DNA from 3 places in the Allobosea sp. TBD101 genome. Region 2 is predicted to be linked to each of the others. Evidence: predicted binding sites of a transcription regulator. Region 2 holds the regulator's gene; each other region holds the start of a gene.
The links. Region 2 encodes LexA, which represses DNA repair genes until DNA is damaged. Its sites were predicted from a motif close to TGTTCNNNNTGTGTTCNG; they were not measured.
Positions count from the first base shown of each region.

Region 1: AC6RIC_RS10115 (ATP-dependent helicase) is a predicted target of LexA. The motif match lies at 2,098-2,115, and genes of this name have one in related genera.
Region 3: AC6RIC_RS04825 (helicase-related protein) is a predicted target of LexA. The motif match lies at 1,662-1,679, and genes of this name have one in related genera.

Region 1 is NZ_CM187543.1:2,108,432-2,113,072, forward strand. It holds gene AC6RIC_RS10115 (ATP-dependent helicase) at 1-2,083, opposite strand, end outside; gene AC6RIC_RS10120 (acyl-CoA dehydrogenase family protein) at 2,311-3,960, shown strand; gene msrB (peptide-methionine (R)-S-oxide reductase MsrB) at 4,076-4,504, opposite strand.
Region 2 is NZ_CM187543.1:3,142,112-3,146,752, reverse strand. It holds gene AC6RIC_RS15425 (ComEC/Rec2 family competence protein) at 1-967, shown strand, start outside; gene lexA (transcriptional repressor LexA) at 961-1,674, opposite strand; gene AC6RIC_RS15415 (molybdopterin molybdotransferase MoeA) at 1,932-3,143, opposite strand; gene moaC (cyclic pyranopterin monophosphate synthase MoaC) at 3,143-3,625, opposite strand; gene trpC (indole-3-glycerol phosphate synthase TrpC) at 3,622-4,428, opposite strand; gene trpD (anthranilate phosphoribosyltransferase) at 4,436-4,641, opposite strand, start outside.
Region 3 is NZ_CM187543.1:1,020,642-1,025,282, forward strand. It holds gene AC6RIC_RS04815 (KpsF/GutQ family sugar-phosphate isomerase) at 1-940, shown strand, start outside; gene AC6RIC_RS04820 (MerR family transcriptional regulator) at 1,036-1,455, shown strand; gene AC6RIC_RS04825 (helicase-related protein) at 1,864-4,641, shown strand, end outside.

The DNA.
Region 1 (4,641 bases), 1.0 Mb from region 2:
GCTGCCAGCCCGGCGTGTTGTAGCTCGAGCCGAAGCTCTCCATCCGGTCGAAACGCGAGGCGCCATAGCCGCCCTGCGAATAGCTGGTCGGGGCCTGCTCGACCTCGACATGCTCCTCCGGCAATTCGTCGATGAAGCGGGAGGGCAGGCTGGTCTGCCAGAGGCCGTGGATGCGGCGGTTCGAGGCGAAATAGAGCTTCAGCTTCTTGCGGGCGCGGGTCAGGCCGACATGGGCGAGGCGGCGCTCCTCCTCCAGCCCGGCGCGGCCACTCTCGTCGAGGGCGCGCTGGTTCGGGAACAGCCCTTCCTCCCAGCCGGGCAGGAAGACCGTGTCGAATTCCAGCCCCTTGGCGGCGTGCAGCGTCATGATCGAGACGCGCGCCTCGGCCTCGCCGTCCCCGACATCCATCACCAGCGAGACGTGTTCGAGGAAAGCCGGCAGGTCGGGGAATTCGTCGAGCGAGCGGACGAGTTCCTTGAGATTTTCGAGGCGCCCGGCGGCGTCGGCCGAACGGTCCTTCTTCCACATCTCGGTGTACCCGGACTCTTCCAGTACCAGCTCGGCGAGTTCGCCCTGCGGCATGTGCTCGGCGCGTTTCGACCAGCGGCCGAAGGCCTCGACCAGTTCGCGCAGGGCCGTGCGGGCCTTGGGCTTCAACTCGTCGCTCTCGACGGCGGCGCGGGCCGACTGCATCAGCGAGAAGCCGGTGGCGCGGGCGTGGTTGTGCAGGAGCTGGACTGTCGCGTCGCCCAGCCCACGCTTGGGCACGTTGACGATGCGCTCGAAGGCGAGATCGTCTGTGGCTGAGACCACGCAGCGCAGATAGGCGAGCGCATCGCGGATTTCGGCACGCTCGTAGAAGCGCGGGCCGCCGATGACGCGATAGGGCACGCCGGCCTGGACGAAGCGCTCTTCGATCTCGCGCATCTGGGCAGAGATGCGCACGAGCACCGCGACCTCGGCGAGATTATATTTCTTGGCCTGCATCGCCTCGATCTCGTCGGAGATCAGGCGGGCTTCCTCCTGGCTGTCCCAGGCGCCGGTGATGGTGACCTTCTCGCCGAGCGCGTCCTCGGTGCGGAGCGTCTTGCCGAGGCGGCCCTCATTGCGGGCGATCAGCTTGGAGGCCGTGGCGAGGATATGGCCGGTCGAGCGGTAGTTGCGCTCCAGCCGGATCACGGTCGCGCCCGGAAAATCGTGCTCGAAGCGCAGGATGTTGTCGACCTCGGCGCCACGCCAGCCATAGATCGACTGGTCGTCGTCGCCGACGCAGCAGATGTTGCGGCGGCCCTGAGCCAGAAGGCGCAGCCAGAGATACTGCGCCGTGTTGGTATCCTGGTACTCGTCGACGAGGATGTAGCGGAAGCGGTCGTGATAGGTCTGGAGCACGTCCGGATAGTCGCGGAACAGCGTCAGGCAGTGCAGCAGCAGATCGCCGAAATCGACGGCGTTCAGCGCCTTCAAGCGCTCCTGGTAGGCGGCATAGAGCTTGCCGCCCTTGCCATGGGCGAAGACGGCAGCCTCGCCCGCGGGCACGTCCTTGGGGCTAAGGCCGCGGTTCTTCCAGCTATCGATGAACCCCGCCAGCATCCGGCCGGGCCAGCGCTTCTCGTCGATGTTCTCGGCCTGGATCACCTGCTTCATCAGGCGGATCTGGTCGTCGGTGTCGAGGATGGTGAAGTCGCTGCGCAGGTCGAGCAGTTCGGCATGGCGGCGCAGGAGCTTGGCCGAGATCGAGTGGAAGGTGCCGAGCCAGGGCATGCCCTCGGCGACCGGGCCGACGAGGTGGGCGACGCGCTCCTTCATCTCGCGCGCCGCCTTGTTGGTGAAGGTCACGGCGAGAATCTGCGAGGGATAGGCGCGGCCGGTCGAGATCAGGTGGCCGATGCGGGTGGTCAGCACGCGGGTCTTGCCGGTGCCGGCGCCGGCGAGCACCAGAACCGGGCCGTCCGTCGCCTCGACCGCCTGGCGCTGCTCCGGGTTCAGCCCTGCGAGATAGCCGGCCGCCGGCTGCGCGGCAGCGCGCGCGGCGAGGCCGCCGGGGCGAGGCGGAGGAGCGGAAAAGGGGTCTGCGTCGGACAAGGGTGTGCGCTGCTCGTGCGTGATTCGTTCTGGTGGCAATATAGGGTGACAGGAGCCGAATTGCGCCCCCTTCTCGGAAAGCTTGATGGTGTCATCCCGGGCGTAGCGAAGCGTAGACCCGGGATCCATGCCTGAGCCTTTCCGGTTGGGTTCCGGAATGGATCCCGGATCGGCGCCGCTTCGCGGCTTGTCCGGGATGACGGCGGAGAAGGATCGGAGGATTGGCAATGGCGGATCATGCAACCCGGCCCGACTGGGAAGTCGCCAATCAGGTGCCGGTGCTGGCGGATTACGATGCCTTCGCTGCCGATCCGGTACTGCCCGGCATCGCCGCGGCGTTCGGTGCCGATTGGGCGCGCGAGCGCTTGCATGAGGCCGGGCGGACAGTCGCCTCGGCTCGGGTGCAGGAGCTGGCTTATCTCGCCAATCGCTACACGCCCGAGCTGAAGGCCTTCGACCGCTTCGGCAACCGCATCGACGAGATCGCCTTCCATCCGGCCTGGCACGAGTTGATGGGGCTCGCCATCGGTCAGGAGACGCATGCGCTGGCCTGGAACCGGCCGGAACCCGGCGCGCAGGTCGCGCGGGCCGCCTTGCAGTATCTCTGGTACGGCGCGGAGAGCGGCATCTGCTGCCCGATCAGCATGACCTATGCCGCCGTGCCGGTGCTGAAGCAGGACACGGCGCTGTGGAGGCAGTGGGGCTCGCTCGTCACTTCGAACCGCTACGATCCGCGGCGGGGGCCGGCGCATCTCAAGACCGGCGCAACCGTCGGCACGGCGATGACCGAGACGCAGGGCGGCTCGGATTTGCGCCAGACCCAGACCTATGCCGAGGACAACCGCGACGGCACTTGGTCGCTGCACGGGCGAAAGTGGTTCTTCTCGGTGCCGCACTCCGACCTGTTCCTGACGCTGGCGCGGACGGCCGAGGGCATCTCCTGCTTCGCCGTGCCGGGCTGGCTGCCGGACGGATCGCGCAATGGCGTCGCGATCCAGCGGCTCAAGGACAAGGTCGGAAATCGTTCGAATGCCTCTTCCGAGGTCGAATTCAGGGGCGCCATCGGCCATCTGGTCGGCGAGCCGGGCAGGGGCATCCGCACAGGCCTATCGATGAACCACAACTCGCGGCTCGACATCGCGGCGGCATCCTCCGGGTTGATGCGGATGGCGGTGTCGCTCGCGGCGCATCATGCGCAGCATCGCCGCGCCTTCCAGAAGGCGCTGATCGACCAGCCGATCATGCAGAACGTGCTGGCGGACCTAGCCATCGAGGCGGAAGCGGCCGTCTGGCTCGCCTTTCGGCTGTTCGCGGCGCTCGATCGGCAGGAGGCGTCCGAAAGCGAGCGGCTGTTGGCGCGGGTCGGGGCGCCGATCGCGAAATACTGGATCACGCGGCGCGCGCCGGCCGTCGTCACCGAGGCGCTGGAATGCCATGGCGGCAACGGCTTCATCGAAGAGAACCCGATGGCGCGGCTCTACAGGGAGGCGCCGCTCAACGCGATCTGGGAAGGCTCGGGCAACGTCATCTGCCTGGACGTGCTGCGATCGTTGGCGCGCGAGGAGGGGGCGGTCGATGTGCTGCGGGGCGAACTGATGGCGGCTGCGGGCGCGGACAGGCGCTACGATGCGGCGCTGAAGCGGCTGGAGGCGGAGTTGCCGGAATTGAGGCGCAACGAGGGGCAGGCGCGGCGTTTGACGGAGCGGCTGGCGCTGATGTTGCAGGGTTCGCTGCTGCTGCGGTTCGCGCCGGCCGCTGTGGCGAATGCCTTCATCGCGACGCGGCTGGATGGCGGCTGGTCGGGGCAATTCGGCGACTTGCCGCCGATGGTCGATGCGGCCGCGCTGGCGCGAAGGGCCGTGCCAGTGGTTTCGTAGGGCGCTTTCGTCATGCTCGCCCTTGTGGCGAGCATCCATGTCTTGAACACGGCCTTCGACGGGGGAAGACGTGGATGGTCGGGACAAGCCCAACCATGACGAAAAGGCAGGTCTGCTAGGCTTCTGGCTCGAAGTTCATCGCCTCGCCGTTGATGCAGTAGCGCAGGCCGGTGGGCGGCGGGCCGTCCGGGAAGACATGGCCGAGATGGCCGCCGCAATTGGCGCAATGGACCTCGACGCGGTGCATGCCGTAGCTGCGGTCCTCGGTGGTGCCGACAGCGCCCTCAAGCGGCTGGTCGAAGCTCGGCCAGCCGGTGCCGCTCTCGAATTTCTTGCCTGATCTGAACAGCTTCTGGTCGCAGCCGGCGCAGGAGAAGGTGCCGGCGCGCTTCTCATAATTCAGCGCGCAGGAGCCCGCCCGCTCGGTGCCGTGGCCGCGCAGGATGCGGTACTGCTCGGGCGTCAGACGCGCGCGCCACTCGGCGTCGGTGAGCTGGAAGGGGAAGTTCTCCTCCTGCTTCTTCTCGGCTCCGAACATGCTCATCAGACCCATCGCGATCTCCTTCCTGGCGGGAGCGCCTCATCGGCTTTCGTGCCGCAATATGGGGCTTCGTGCGCCGGATTTCAGCCCCGCCGATCTCCGGTCGTTTCACGATGCCGTGGCAATCGCGGCAGCATCGT
Region 2 (4,641 bases):
GCCGATCTGGACGGCGGCGCTCGGCATCCTCGTCACCACCATGCTGGCGACCGCGGCGACCGCGCCCTTCGGCGCCTATCACTTCCAGACCTTCAACCCGTTTGGGCTGCTCGGCAACGCCATGGCGCTGCCCTTCGTCTCGCTTTTCGTCATGCCGGCAGCGGTGTTCGGCGTGCTGGCCTATCCGTTCGGGCTGGACTGGCCGGCCTGGGCCTTGATGGGGTTGGCTTCCGACGTCGTGCTCAAGGTCGCGCACTGGGTCGCGACCATCGACCATTCCACCGTGACGGTCGCAGCCTTCGGCCCGGCCGTGCTGGCCTGTTTCGCGATGGCTCTGCTCTGGCTGACGCTCTGGACCACGGCCTGGCGCTGGCTGGCGGCCGTGCCGCTGGTCTTCGGCGTCGTCATAGCCGGCGAGCCGGAGCGGCCGGAGATCCTGGTCGAGCGCGACGGCTCGGGGCTGGCCGTCCGCGGGCTGGACGGACGCCTCGCCATCGCAGGCAAGCCCAGTCGCTTCGTCCTGCAGCAATGGCTTGCTGCCGATGGCGACGGCCGCTCGCCCGATGATCCGACTTTGCGTGCCGGTGTTGCTTGCGACCGGTTGGCCTGCGTCGCGCAGACGACCGACAAGCGCACGATCTCGTACACGCGCGAGCGTCTCGCGATCATCGAGGATTGCCTGCGCGCCGATCTCGTCGTCACCGCCATTCCCTGGAGCGGGGCCTGCAAGGCCAGACTGGTCGAGCGGATGGCGCTATCACGCGACGGCGCGACCTCGCTCTACCGGACGGCGACCGGGTGGAACAGCCGAACCTCGGAGCCGACCGCAGCCGACCGTCCATGGACCCGCCGGCGCGAGCCTCGCCCGGCAGAGGTGGCAACCCGGCCGGTTGGTCAGCCCGCAACGGTGCAGCCTGCATCAGCCTCCGACAGTGAGGTCGACGCCGATGTCGAGCGCCTTCAGTAGCGTCGCATCAGGTTGACGAGGCGGCCCTGGATCTTGACCCGGTCGGGGCCGAGCACGCGGGTCTCATAAGCGGGATTGGCCGCTTCCAGCGCGATCGAGGAGCCACGCTTGCGCAGGCGCTTCAGCGTCGCCTCCTCGTCGTCGATCAGCGCGACGACGATATCGCCGGTATTGGCCGTGTCCTGCTTGCGGATGACGACGGTATCGCCGTCGAGGATGCCGGCCTCCACCATCGAATCGCCACGGACTTCGAGCGCGTAATGCTCGCCGGAGCCGAGCATGTCCGGCGGCAGCGAGACGGTGTGACTGCGGCTCTGGATCGCCGAGATCGGGGTGCCCGCCGCGATCCGGCCCATGACGGGAATGGCGATGGAATGCCGGCTGTCGTCCTCGACCGCTGCTGGCCGGGGCTTGGCGACGCTCGGCTGGGCGCCGAGACCGCCCTGCACGACGGCCGGGCTGAAGCGCGGGCGCGGCTGCGGGGCGCCGAACCCGTCCGGCATCTTGATGACTTCGAGTGCGCGGGCCCGATTTGGCAGGCGGCGGATGAAGCCGCGCTCCTCCAGCGCCATGATGAGACGATGGATGCCGGATTTCGAGCGCAGGTCGAGCGCGTCCTTCATTTCGTCGAAGGAGGGCGGCACGCCACTTTCGCGCAAGCGTTCCTGGATGAAGCGCAGGAGTTCGTGTTGCTTGCGTGTCAGCATGGTCGCCGCCAGCCCCTCAAAGCGCAGATTCGAAACAAAGCACGAACACCATACGCGTTCTGCTTGTGTTCCGCAAGCTGCTATGCCGTGGCGGAAGCGTGAGATAGCCGTATGGAAAACGCGCCGTCATTCTGGACAAGCCGCGTCAGCGGCGCCGATCCGGAATCTATCATGGAGCGCGGCGTTCTACGATGGATTCCGGGTCTGCGCTTCGCTTGCCCGGAATGACGTCGCGGGGGCAATAAAGAGCGCGCGCTCTACCGCAGCGGCAGGATACGGCAGGAATTACCCTTCTTCGCGGGAGCGGCATGGGCAGGCCGAATCGTCAGGGCCTGCGCCCGCGCGAGCGTACCAAGCATCGAGGAATCCTGCCGGTCGAAGGGCGTCGCGACCCAGCCTTCCGGCGTCAGCGTGAGCTCCGAGCGCAGATAGTCCTCGCGCTCGTCATTGCCGGGCATGTTGCGGCCGAGGATGGCGGGAATGCTGCGGTCGCGATCGGCATCGGCAATGCCGAGCAGCGCCTCGATCAAGGGCAGCACGAAGAGATGGCCGCAAACGATCGAGGAGACCGGATTGCCCGGCAGCCCGACCACGACCATCCGGCCGAGCCGCCCGGTCATCATCGGCTTGCCCGGCCGCATCGCGATCTTCCAGAATCCGAGCGTCATGCCGGCCCGCGTCAGCGCTTCCTGCACGAGATCGTGCGCGCCGACCGAGGCGCCGCCGAGCGTGATCAGCACATCGGCATCGGCTGCGCGCGCCCTTGCGATCTTCGCGGCGAGATCGGCATGGTCGTCGCGGGCGATGCCAAGGTCGAGCACGGTGCCGCCGGCCTTCTCGACGAGAGCGGCGAGCGAAAACGAGTTCGAGGCGACTATCTGGTCGCGGCCGACCGGCTCGCCCGGCGCCACCAACTCGTCGCCCGTGGCGAGAATCGCGACGCGCGGCTTCCGCCGGACCGGCAAAGTCGGATGCCCCATCGCTGCGGCGAGGCCGAGTGCCGCACTGTCGAGCACGCGACCGGCCGACAGCAAAACGTCGCCCTCGTGGAAGTCGAGCCCCGCCGCGCGCAGGAATTTGCCCTTGGCAGGCGGCACGCGGACGCGAATGACAGGGCTGTCGACGCCATCGGCATCTTCCTGCATCAGGATCGTGTCGGCGCCGTCAGGCATCGGCGCGCCCGTGAAGATGCGCACGGCTTGTCCCGGGCCGACCGCGCCCTCATAGGCCCGGCCGGCAGCAGATTCGCCGATCACCGAGAGCGAGACGCCTTCCGCCATCTCGTCGCCACGCACGGCATAGCCGTCCATGGCCGAATTGGCGAAGGGCGGCTGGGTCCTGAGCGCCTTGACCTCGCCGGCGAGCACCCGCCAGGCGCATTGCGCCAATGGCAGGGTTTCCGCTCCCGTCGGCTCCGGAATGCTGTCGAGCAGCGCCTTGCGCGCGACGGGGACCGGAGTGAGCGCCATCAGCTAGCTTTCGCCTCGTAATCGCCCGACTGGCCGCCAGACTTGTGCAGCAGCCGGATATTCTCGATCCGCATCGCACGGTCGACGGCCTTGACCATGTCGTAGACGGTAAGACAGGCGACGGAGACGGCGGTGAGCGCCTCCATCTCGACGCCGGTCTGGCCCTTCATCTTGACCTCGGCGCGCACGCGCACGCCCGGCAGGGCCTCGTCGATCGTAAGATCGACGGCGATCTTGCTGAGCAGCAGCGGATGGCAGAGCGGGATCAGTTCATGCGTGCGCTTCGCCGCCATGATGCCGGCGAGGCGTGCGGTGCCGAGCACGTCGCCCTTCTTGGCGTTGCCGTCGCGCACGATCGCGATCGTCTCCGGCGCCATGACGACCTGGCCTTCGGCGATCGCCATGCGGGTCGTCTCGGCCTTGCCGCCGACATCGACCATATGCGCCTGGCCTTGCGCGTCGAGATGGCTGAGCCGGCTCACGCCGCGACGGCCTTGCCGGTGAGCAGCGCCTGCGTTGCGGCGGTGACGTCGGCCTGTCGCATCAGGCTTTCGCCGACGAGGAAGCTGTTGACGCCGATCCGGTTGAGCCGGGCAATGTCGGCATGCGTGAAGATGCCGCTCTCGCTGATGACGATGCGGTCGGCCGGCACGCGCGGCGCCAATCGCTCGGTCACGGCGAGATCGACATTGAAGCTGCGCAGATCGCGGTTGTTGATGCCGAGCAGGCGGCTTTCGAGCTTGAGCGCCCGGTCGAGCTCGGCATCGTCATGGACCTCGACGAGAACGTCCATGCCGAGCTCGCGCGCGGTCTCGTTCAGCGCTCTGGCGGTGGCGTCGTCGACGCCGGCCATGATGATCAGGATGCAGTCGGCGCCCCAGGCGCGGGCCTCGTAGACCTGATAGGGCTCGTAGAGGAAATCCTTGCGCAAAGCCGGCAGGCCGGCGGCCTCGCGCGCTGCGGTCAGGAAGTCCGGCCGGCCCTGGAAGGATGGCGCGTCGGTCAGCACCGAGAGACAGGCCGCGCCGCCGACGGCATAAGCGCGGGCGAGCGAAGGCGGGTCGAAATCGGCGCGGATCAGGCCCTTGGACGGGCTCGCCTTCTTGATCTCGGCGATCAGCGCGGGCGTGCCTTGCTCGAGCTTGCCTGCCAGCGCATCGGCGAAGCCGCGCGGCTTGGAGGCGGCGCGCGCCCGGCGTTCGATTTCGGCCTGCGGGACGGCGGCTTTCGCAGCCGCGATCTCCTGGCGCTTATAAGCTTCGATCTTCGCGAGGATATCGGTCATGCCGGCCTCACGCGTTCGAGGCTTTGACGAGCGCGGCGAGCGTCGCCTTGGCCTTGCCGGAATCGAGCGCGGCCGTCGCCTGGGCGAAGCCGTCCTTCAGGTCCGTCGCCTTGCCGGCAACGAGCAGCGCCGCAGCCGCATTGAAGGCGGCGATGCCGCGGAAGCCGGTCTTCTCCCCGGCGAGCACGGCATTTAGCGCCGCCGCATTCTCCT
Region 3 (4,641 bases), 2.1 Mb from region 2:
CATCGCCACCGAGCGCGCCGGTCTCGACGCGCTCCATGCCGCACTGGCAGACGGTCTGGGCGGGCCGTTCGCTGACGCCATCGCCATGATCCGCGCCTCGAGCGGGCGCGTGATCGTCTCCGGCATGGGCAAGTCCGGCCATGTCGGGCGCAAGCTCACGGCGACGCTGGCCTCGACCGGCACGCCCGCGCATTTCGTCCATCCGGCCGAGGCGAGCCATGGCGATCTCGGCATGGTGCAGCCTGAGGATGTGGTGATCGCGCTGTCCTGGTCGGGCGAGGCGGTCGAGCTTGCCGCTCTCGTCGGTTATACTCGCCGCTTCCGCGTCGGGCTGATCGCTATCACCGCCAATGCCGAGAGCACGCTCGGCAAGGAGGCGGATATCGCGCTCGTCCTGCCCAAGGCGACGGAGGCCTGTCCGAACGGGCTCGCGCCGACGACCTCGACGACGATGCAGATGGCGCTCGGCGATGCGCTGGCGGTGGCCTTGCTGGAGGCGCGCGGCTTCTCGCGGCAGGATTTCTTCGTCTACCACCCCGGCGGCAAGCTCGGGGCGCAGCTCAAGACGGTCGAGAGCATCATGCATCGCGGCACCGACCTGCCGTTGATCGGTCTGGACACGCTGCTGCCGGACGTTATCGCGATGATCTCCGACAAGGGTTTTGGCTGCGCCGTGGTGATGGATCTGGACGGCAAGCTTGCCGGCGTGGTCACCGATGGCGACCTGCGCCGCAAGACGGCGATGGGCGGGGGCGCCTCGCTCAGGGCACGCGATATCATGACGGCGAATCCGCGCCGAATCGGACTCGATACGTTGGCGGTCGAAGCGCTGGAGCTGGTCAATCGCAGCCGGATCACCGCGCTGATCGTGGTCGATGGCGAGGGGCGCCCGGCCGGGCTCGTCCATGTCCACGACCTGTTGGCGATGGGCGTCGCCTGATCGGGCTTGCAACCCGGCAGCAGCGCGCTATCTAAAGCTGTAGAGACTATAGCTTTAGAGGTGCTGCCATGACCGTTGCCGGCAAGCTCGAACGCGTGATGCCGATCGGTGCGCTGGCGGATCGCACCGGGGTCAAGGTCGAGACCATCCGCTATTACGAGCAGGTCGGCTTGCTGCCGCCGCCGGAACGCTCCGAGGGCAACCAGCGCCGTTATGGCCGGCGCCATGCCGAACGGCTCGCCTTCATCAAGCACGCGCGCGATCTCGGCTTCGCGGTCGAGAATATCCGCACGTTGCTGAAGCTATCCGACACGCCGGGCATGGCTTGCGACGAGGCGCATGCGATCTCGGTCGCCCATCTCGACGAGGTCCGCGACAAGATTGCGAAACTACGCTCGCTGGAGAAGGAGTTGGAGCGGATCGCGACCACCTGCTCGGGCGGCGTCGCGGCCTGCGATTGCGCGATCATCGAGGCGCTCGCCGATCACGGGCAGTGCGACCACGCCCATCATTGAAGCAGCGGCGCAGCCCCGAAACCTGTCTTGCCTCTCGTCTCCGGGGTAAAAAGGCTTAAATAGGTTCCTGCCGGGCGGCGTTGAACGCTGCCTCGCCACGCCAATCCGGGAGGGCGCGATGACGACAGGGCCCACGCTGCCAGGGGCTAGACTCCGAAAAGGGAACAAAACCCGATTCTGTCGGAGTCAGCGATTCGGCCCCGCTTCGTTCCAGACTCGTTCTTATCGAGTCTCTGTTTGAGACTTGCATAAGCTCCGTCCACGCTCCCGCCCGCATGGGCGGGCGAGAAGATCGGCTCCTTCGCCTTGCTTCCTTTTCGTTCGCTGCCGCCCGCCGCCCGCGCCAATAGCGTCACGGCCGTGCTGGGCCCGACCAATACCGGCAAGACCCATCTCGCCATTGAGCGCATGATCGCCCATCCCACCGGGATGATCGGCCTGCCGCTCCGCCTGCTCGCGCGCGAGGTCTACCAGCGCGTCGTCGACAAGGTCGGTGCGCAGTCCGTCGCGCTCGTCACCGGCGAGGAGAAGATCAAGCCCGAGCGGCCGCGCTTCTGGATCTGCACGGTCGAGGCGATGCCGCGCGATCTCGCGGTCGATTTCGTCGCCATCGACGAGATCCAGCTTGCCGCCGATCTCGACCGCGGCCATGTCTTCACCGACCGCCTGCTCAACCGGCGCGGCCGGGCCGAGACCATGCTGATCGGCGCCGCGACGATGCGCCCGCTGATCGAGCAGCTCATGCCGGGCGTGAATGTCGTGACGCGCCCGCGCCTGTCGCAGCTCACCTTCGCCGGCGACCGCAAGATCACGCGCCTGGCGCCACGCTCGGCCATCGTCGCCTTCTCGGTCGAGGAGGTCTATGCGATCGCCGAGCTGATCCGCCGGCAGAAGGGCGGGGCGGCCGTGGTGCTAGGGGCGCTTTCACCCCGGACCCGCAATGCTCAGGTCGAACTCTACCAGTCCGGCGATGTCGATTATCTCGTCGCGACCGACGCAATCGGCATGGGGCTCAACCTCGACGTCAATCACATCGCCTTCGCGGCGGACAGGAAATTCGACGGACACCATTATCGCAGGCTCAACCCGGCCGAGTTCGGCCAGATCGCCGGGCGCGCCGGCCGCCATCTGCGCGACGGCACCTTCGGCACCAGCGGGCGCTGCCCGCCTTTCGATGCCGAACTCGTCGAGGCGATCGAGAATCACCGCTTCGAGCCGATCCGCCAGATGCAGTGGCGCAATTCCGATCTCGATTTGCGCTCGGTCGGCGGCCTTCTCGACACTTTGAACATCCAGCCGTCCGAGCAGGGGCTGACGCGGGCGCTGATCGCCGAGGATATGACGACGCTGGAAGTGCTGGCGCGGGACCCGGATATCGCGAAGCTGGCGCAGGGCCGCGCGGCGGTCGAGCGGCTCTGGGAGGTCTGCGGCCTGCCGGATTATCGCAAGATATCGCCGATGCAGCACGCCGATCTCGCGACGACGCTGTATCTCAGGCTGATGCGCCACGGCCGGCTCGATGCCGACTGGTATGCCGCGCAACTCGCCGCGCTCGACCGCACCGATGGCGAGATCGACACGCTCTCGGCACGGATCGCGCAGGTCCGGACTTGGACCTATGTCGCCAATCGTCCTGACTGGTTACCTGATCCAGAGCATTGGCAGGGCATGGCGCGTCTTGTAGAGGACAAGCTGTCGGACGCTCTGCACGAGCGGCTGGCTCACAGATTTGTCGATCGGCGCACCAGCGTGTTGATGCGCCGCTTGCGGGAGAATGCGATGTTGGAGGCTGAGGTCACCGCGACGGGCGACGTGCTCGTCGAGGGCCAGCATGTGGGGATGCTGCAGGGCTTCCGCTTCACGGCGGATCCAAAGGCCGGCGGTTCCGAGGTCAAGGCCCTGAACCTGGCGGCGATGAAGGCGCTGGGCTCCGAGATCGAGGCTAGGGCGGCGCGCGTCGTGCTGGCGGGCGACGATGCCTTCGTGCTGTCGCATGATGGGCTGATCCGCTGGACCGGCGAGCCGGTGGCGCGTCTTACCGCCGGCGAGAAGGTTCTGGAGCCGCGGCTGCGCCTGCTGGTGGAAGAGCATCTCGGCGGTCCCGCGCGCGAACAGGTCGAGGCCCGCCTCAATCTCTGGCTGAAGAACCACATCACCCGCCTGCTCGGCGCCGTGCAGATCCTGGAAGCGGCCGAGAACGTCACCGGCATCGCGCGCGGCATCGCCTATCAGGCGGCCGAGGCGCTCGGCGTGCTCGAGCGTTCCAAGGTCGGCGAGGAGATGAAGACGCTCGATCAGGAAGGCCGCGCGGCGCTGCGCCAGCTCGGCATCCGTTTCGGCGCTTTCCACATCTATATGCCGGCGCTGCTGAAGCCTGCGCCGCGCGCGCTCGCCGCCCAGCTCTGGGCGCTGAAGCATGGCGGGCCGGAGACGGCCGGGCTCGACGACATCGCCCATCTCGCGGCCTCGGGCCGGACCTCGTTCCCGGTCGACAAGGCCGTGCCGAAGGGCCTGTACCGCGCTGCCGGCTACCGCGTCTGTGGCGAGCGGGCCGTGCGCGTCGACATCCTCGAACGCCTTGCGGACCTCATCCGCCCGGCGATCGCGTATCGCCCCGGCGTCACACAGGGCACGCCGCCGGCTGGCGCCGCCGATCAGGACGGCTTCGTCGCGACCGGTGCGATGACCTCGCTCGTCGGCTGCGCGGGCGAGGACTTCGCCTCGATCCTGCGTTCGCTCGGCTATGTTTCGGTCAAGCGCCCGGGACCGGCGATCACCGTGCCGCTGGCGCCGCCTCCGGCGGCGACCGAGCCGGCGAAGCCTGTCGTGGCCGGTGAAGCGGAAGAGACTGCGGCTTCGGGCGAAGTCGCCGAGGCGACCGCAGAGACCGAGGGCGCGAGCGAGCCGGCGACCGCGCTGAACGCGGATGGTTCGACTGAGGGCCAGACGCCTGCCGTCGAGGCCGCTGATCTTCCGATCCTGACCGAAACGGAACTGGACGCGGCGCGCGAGCCGGTGCCGGCCGACGCGATGGCCGCGCTTCCGGCTGCAGCGGCCGAGGAGACGGCTTCTGTCGAAGCCGTTGCTGACGAAGCTCCCGCCGCTGAAGCCACGCCGGCCGAACCTGAGCTGATCGAGATCTGGCGACCGCATCGCCATCAGGGCGGACGCCGGCCGGAGCAGGGC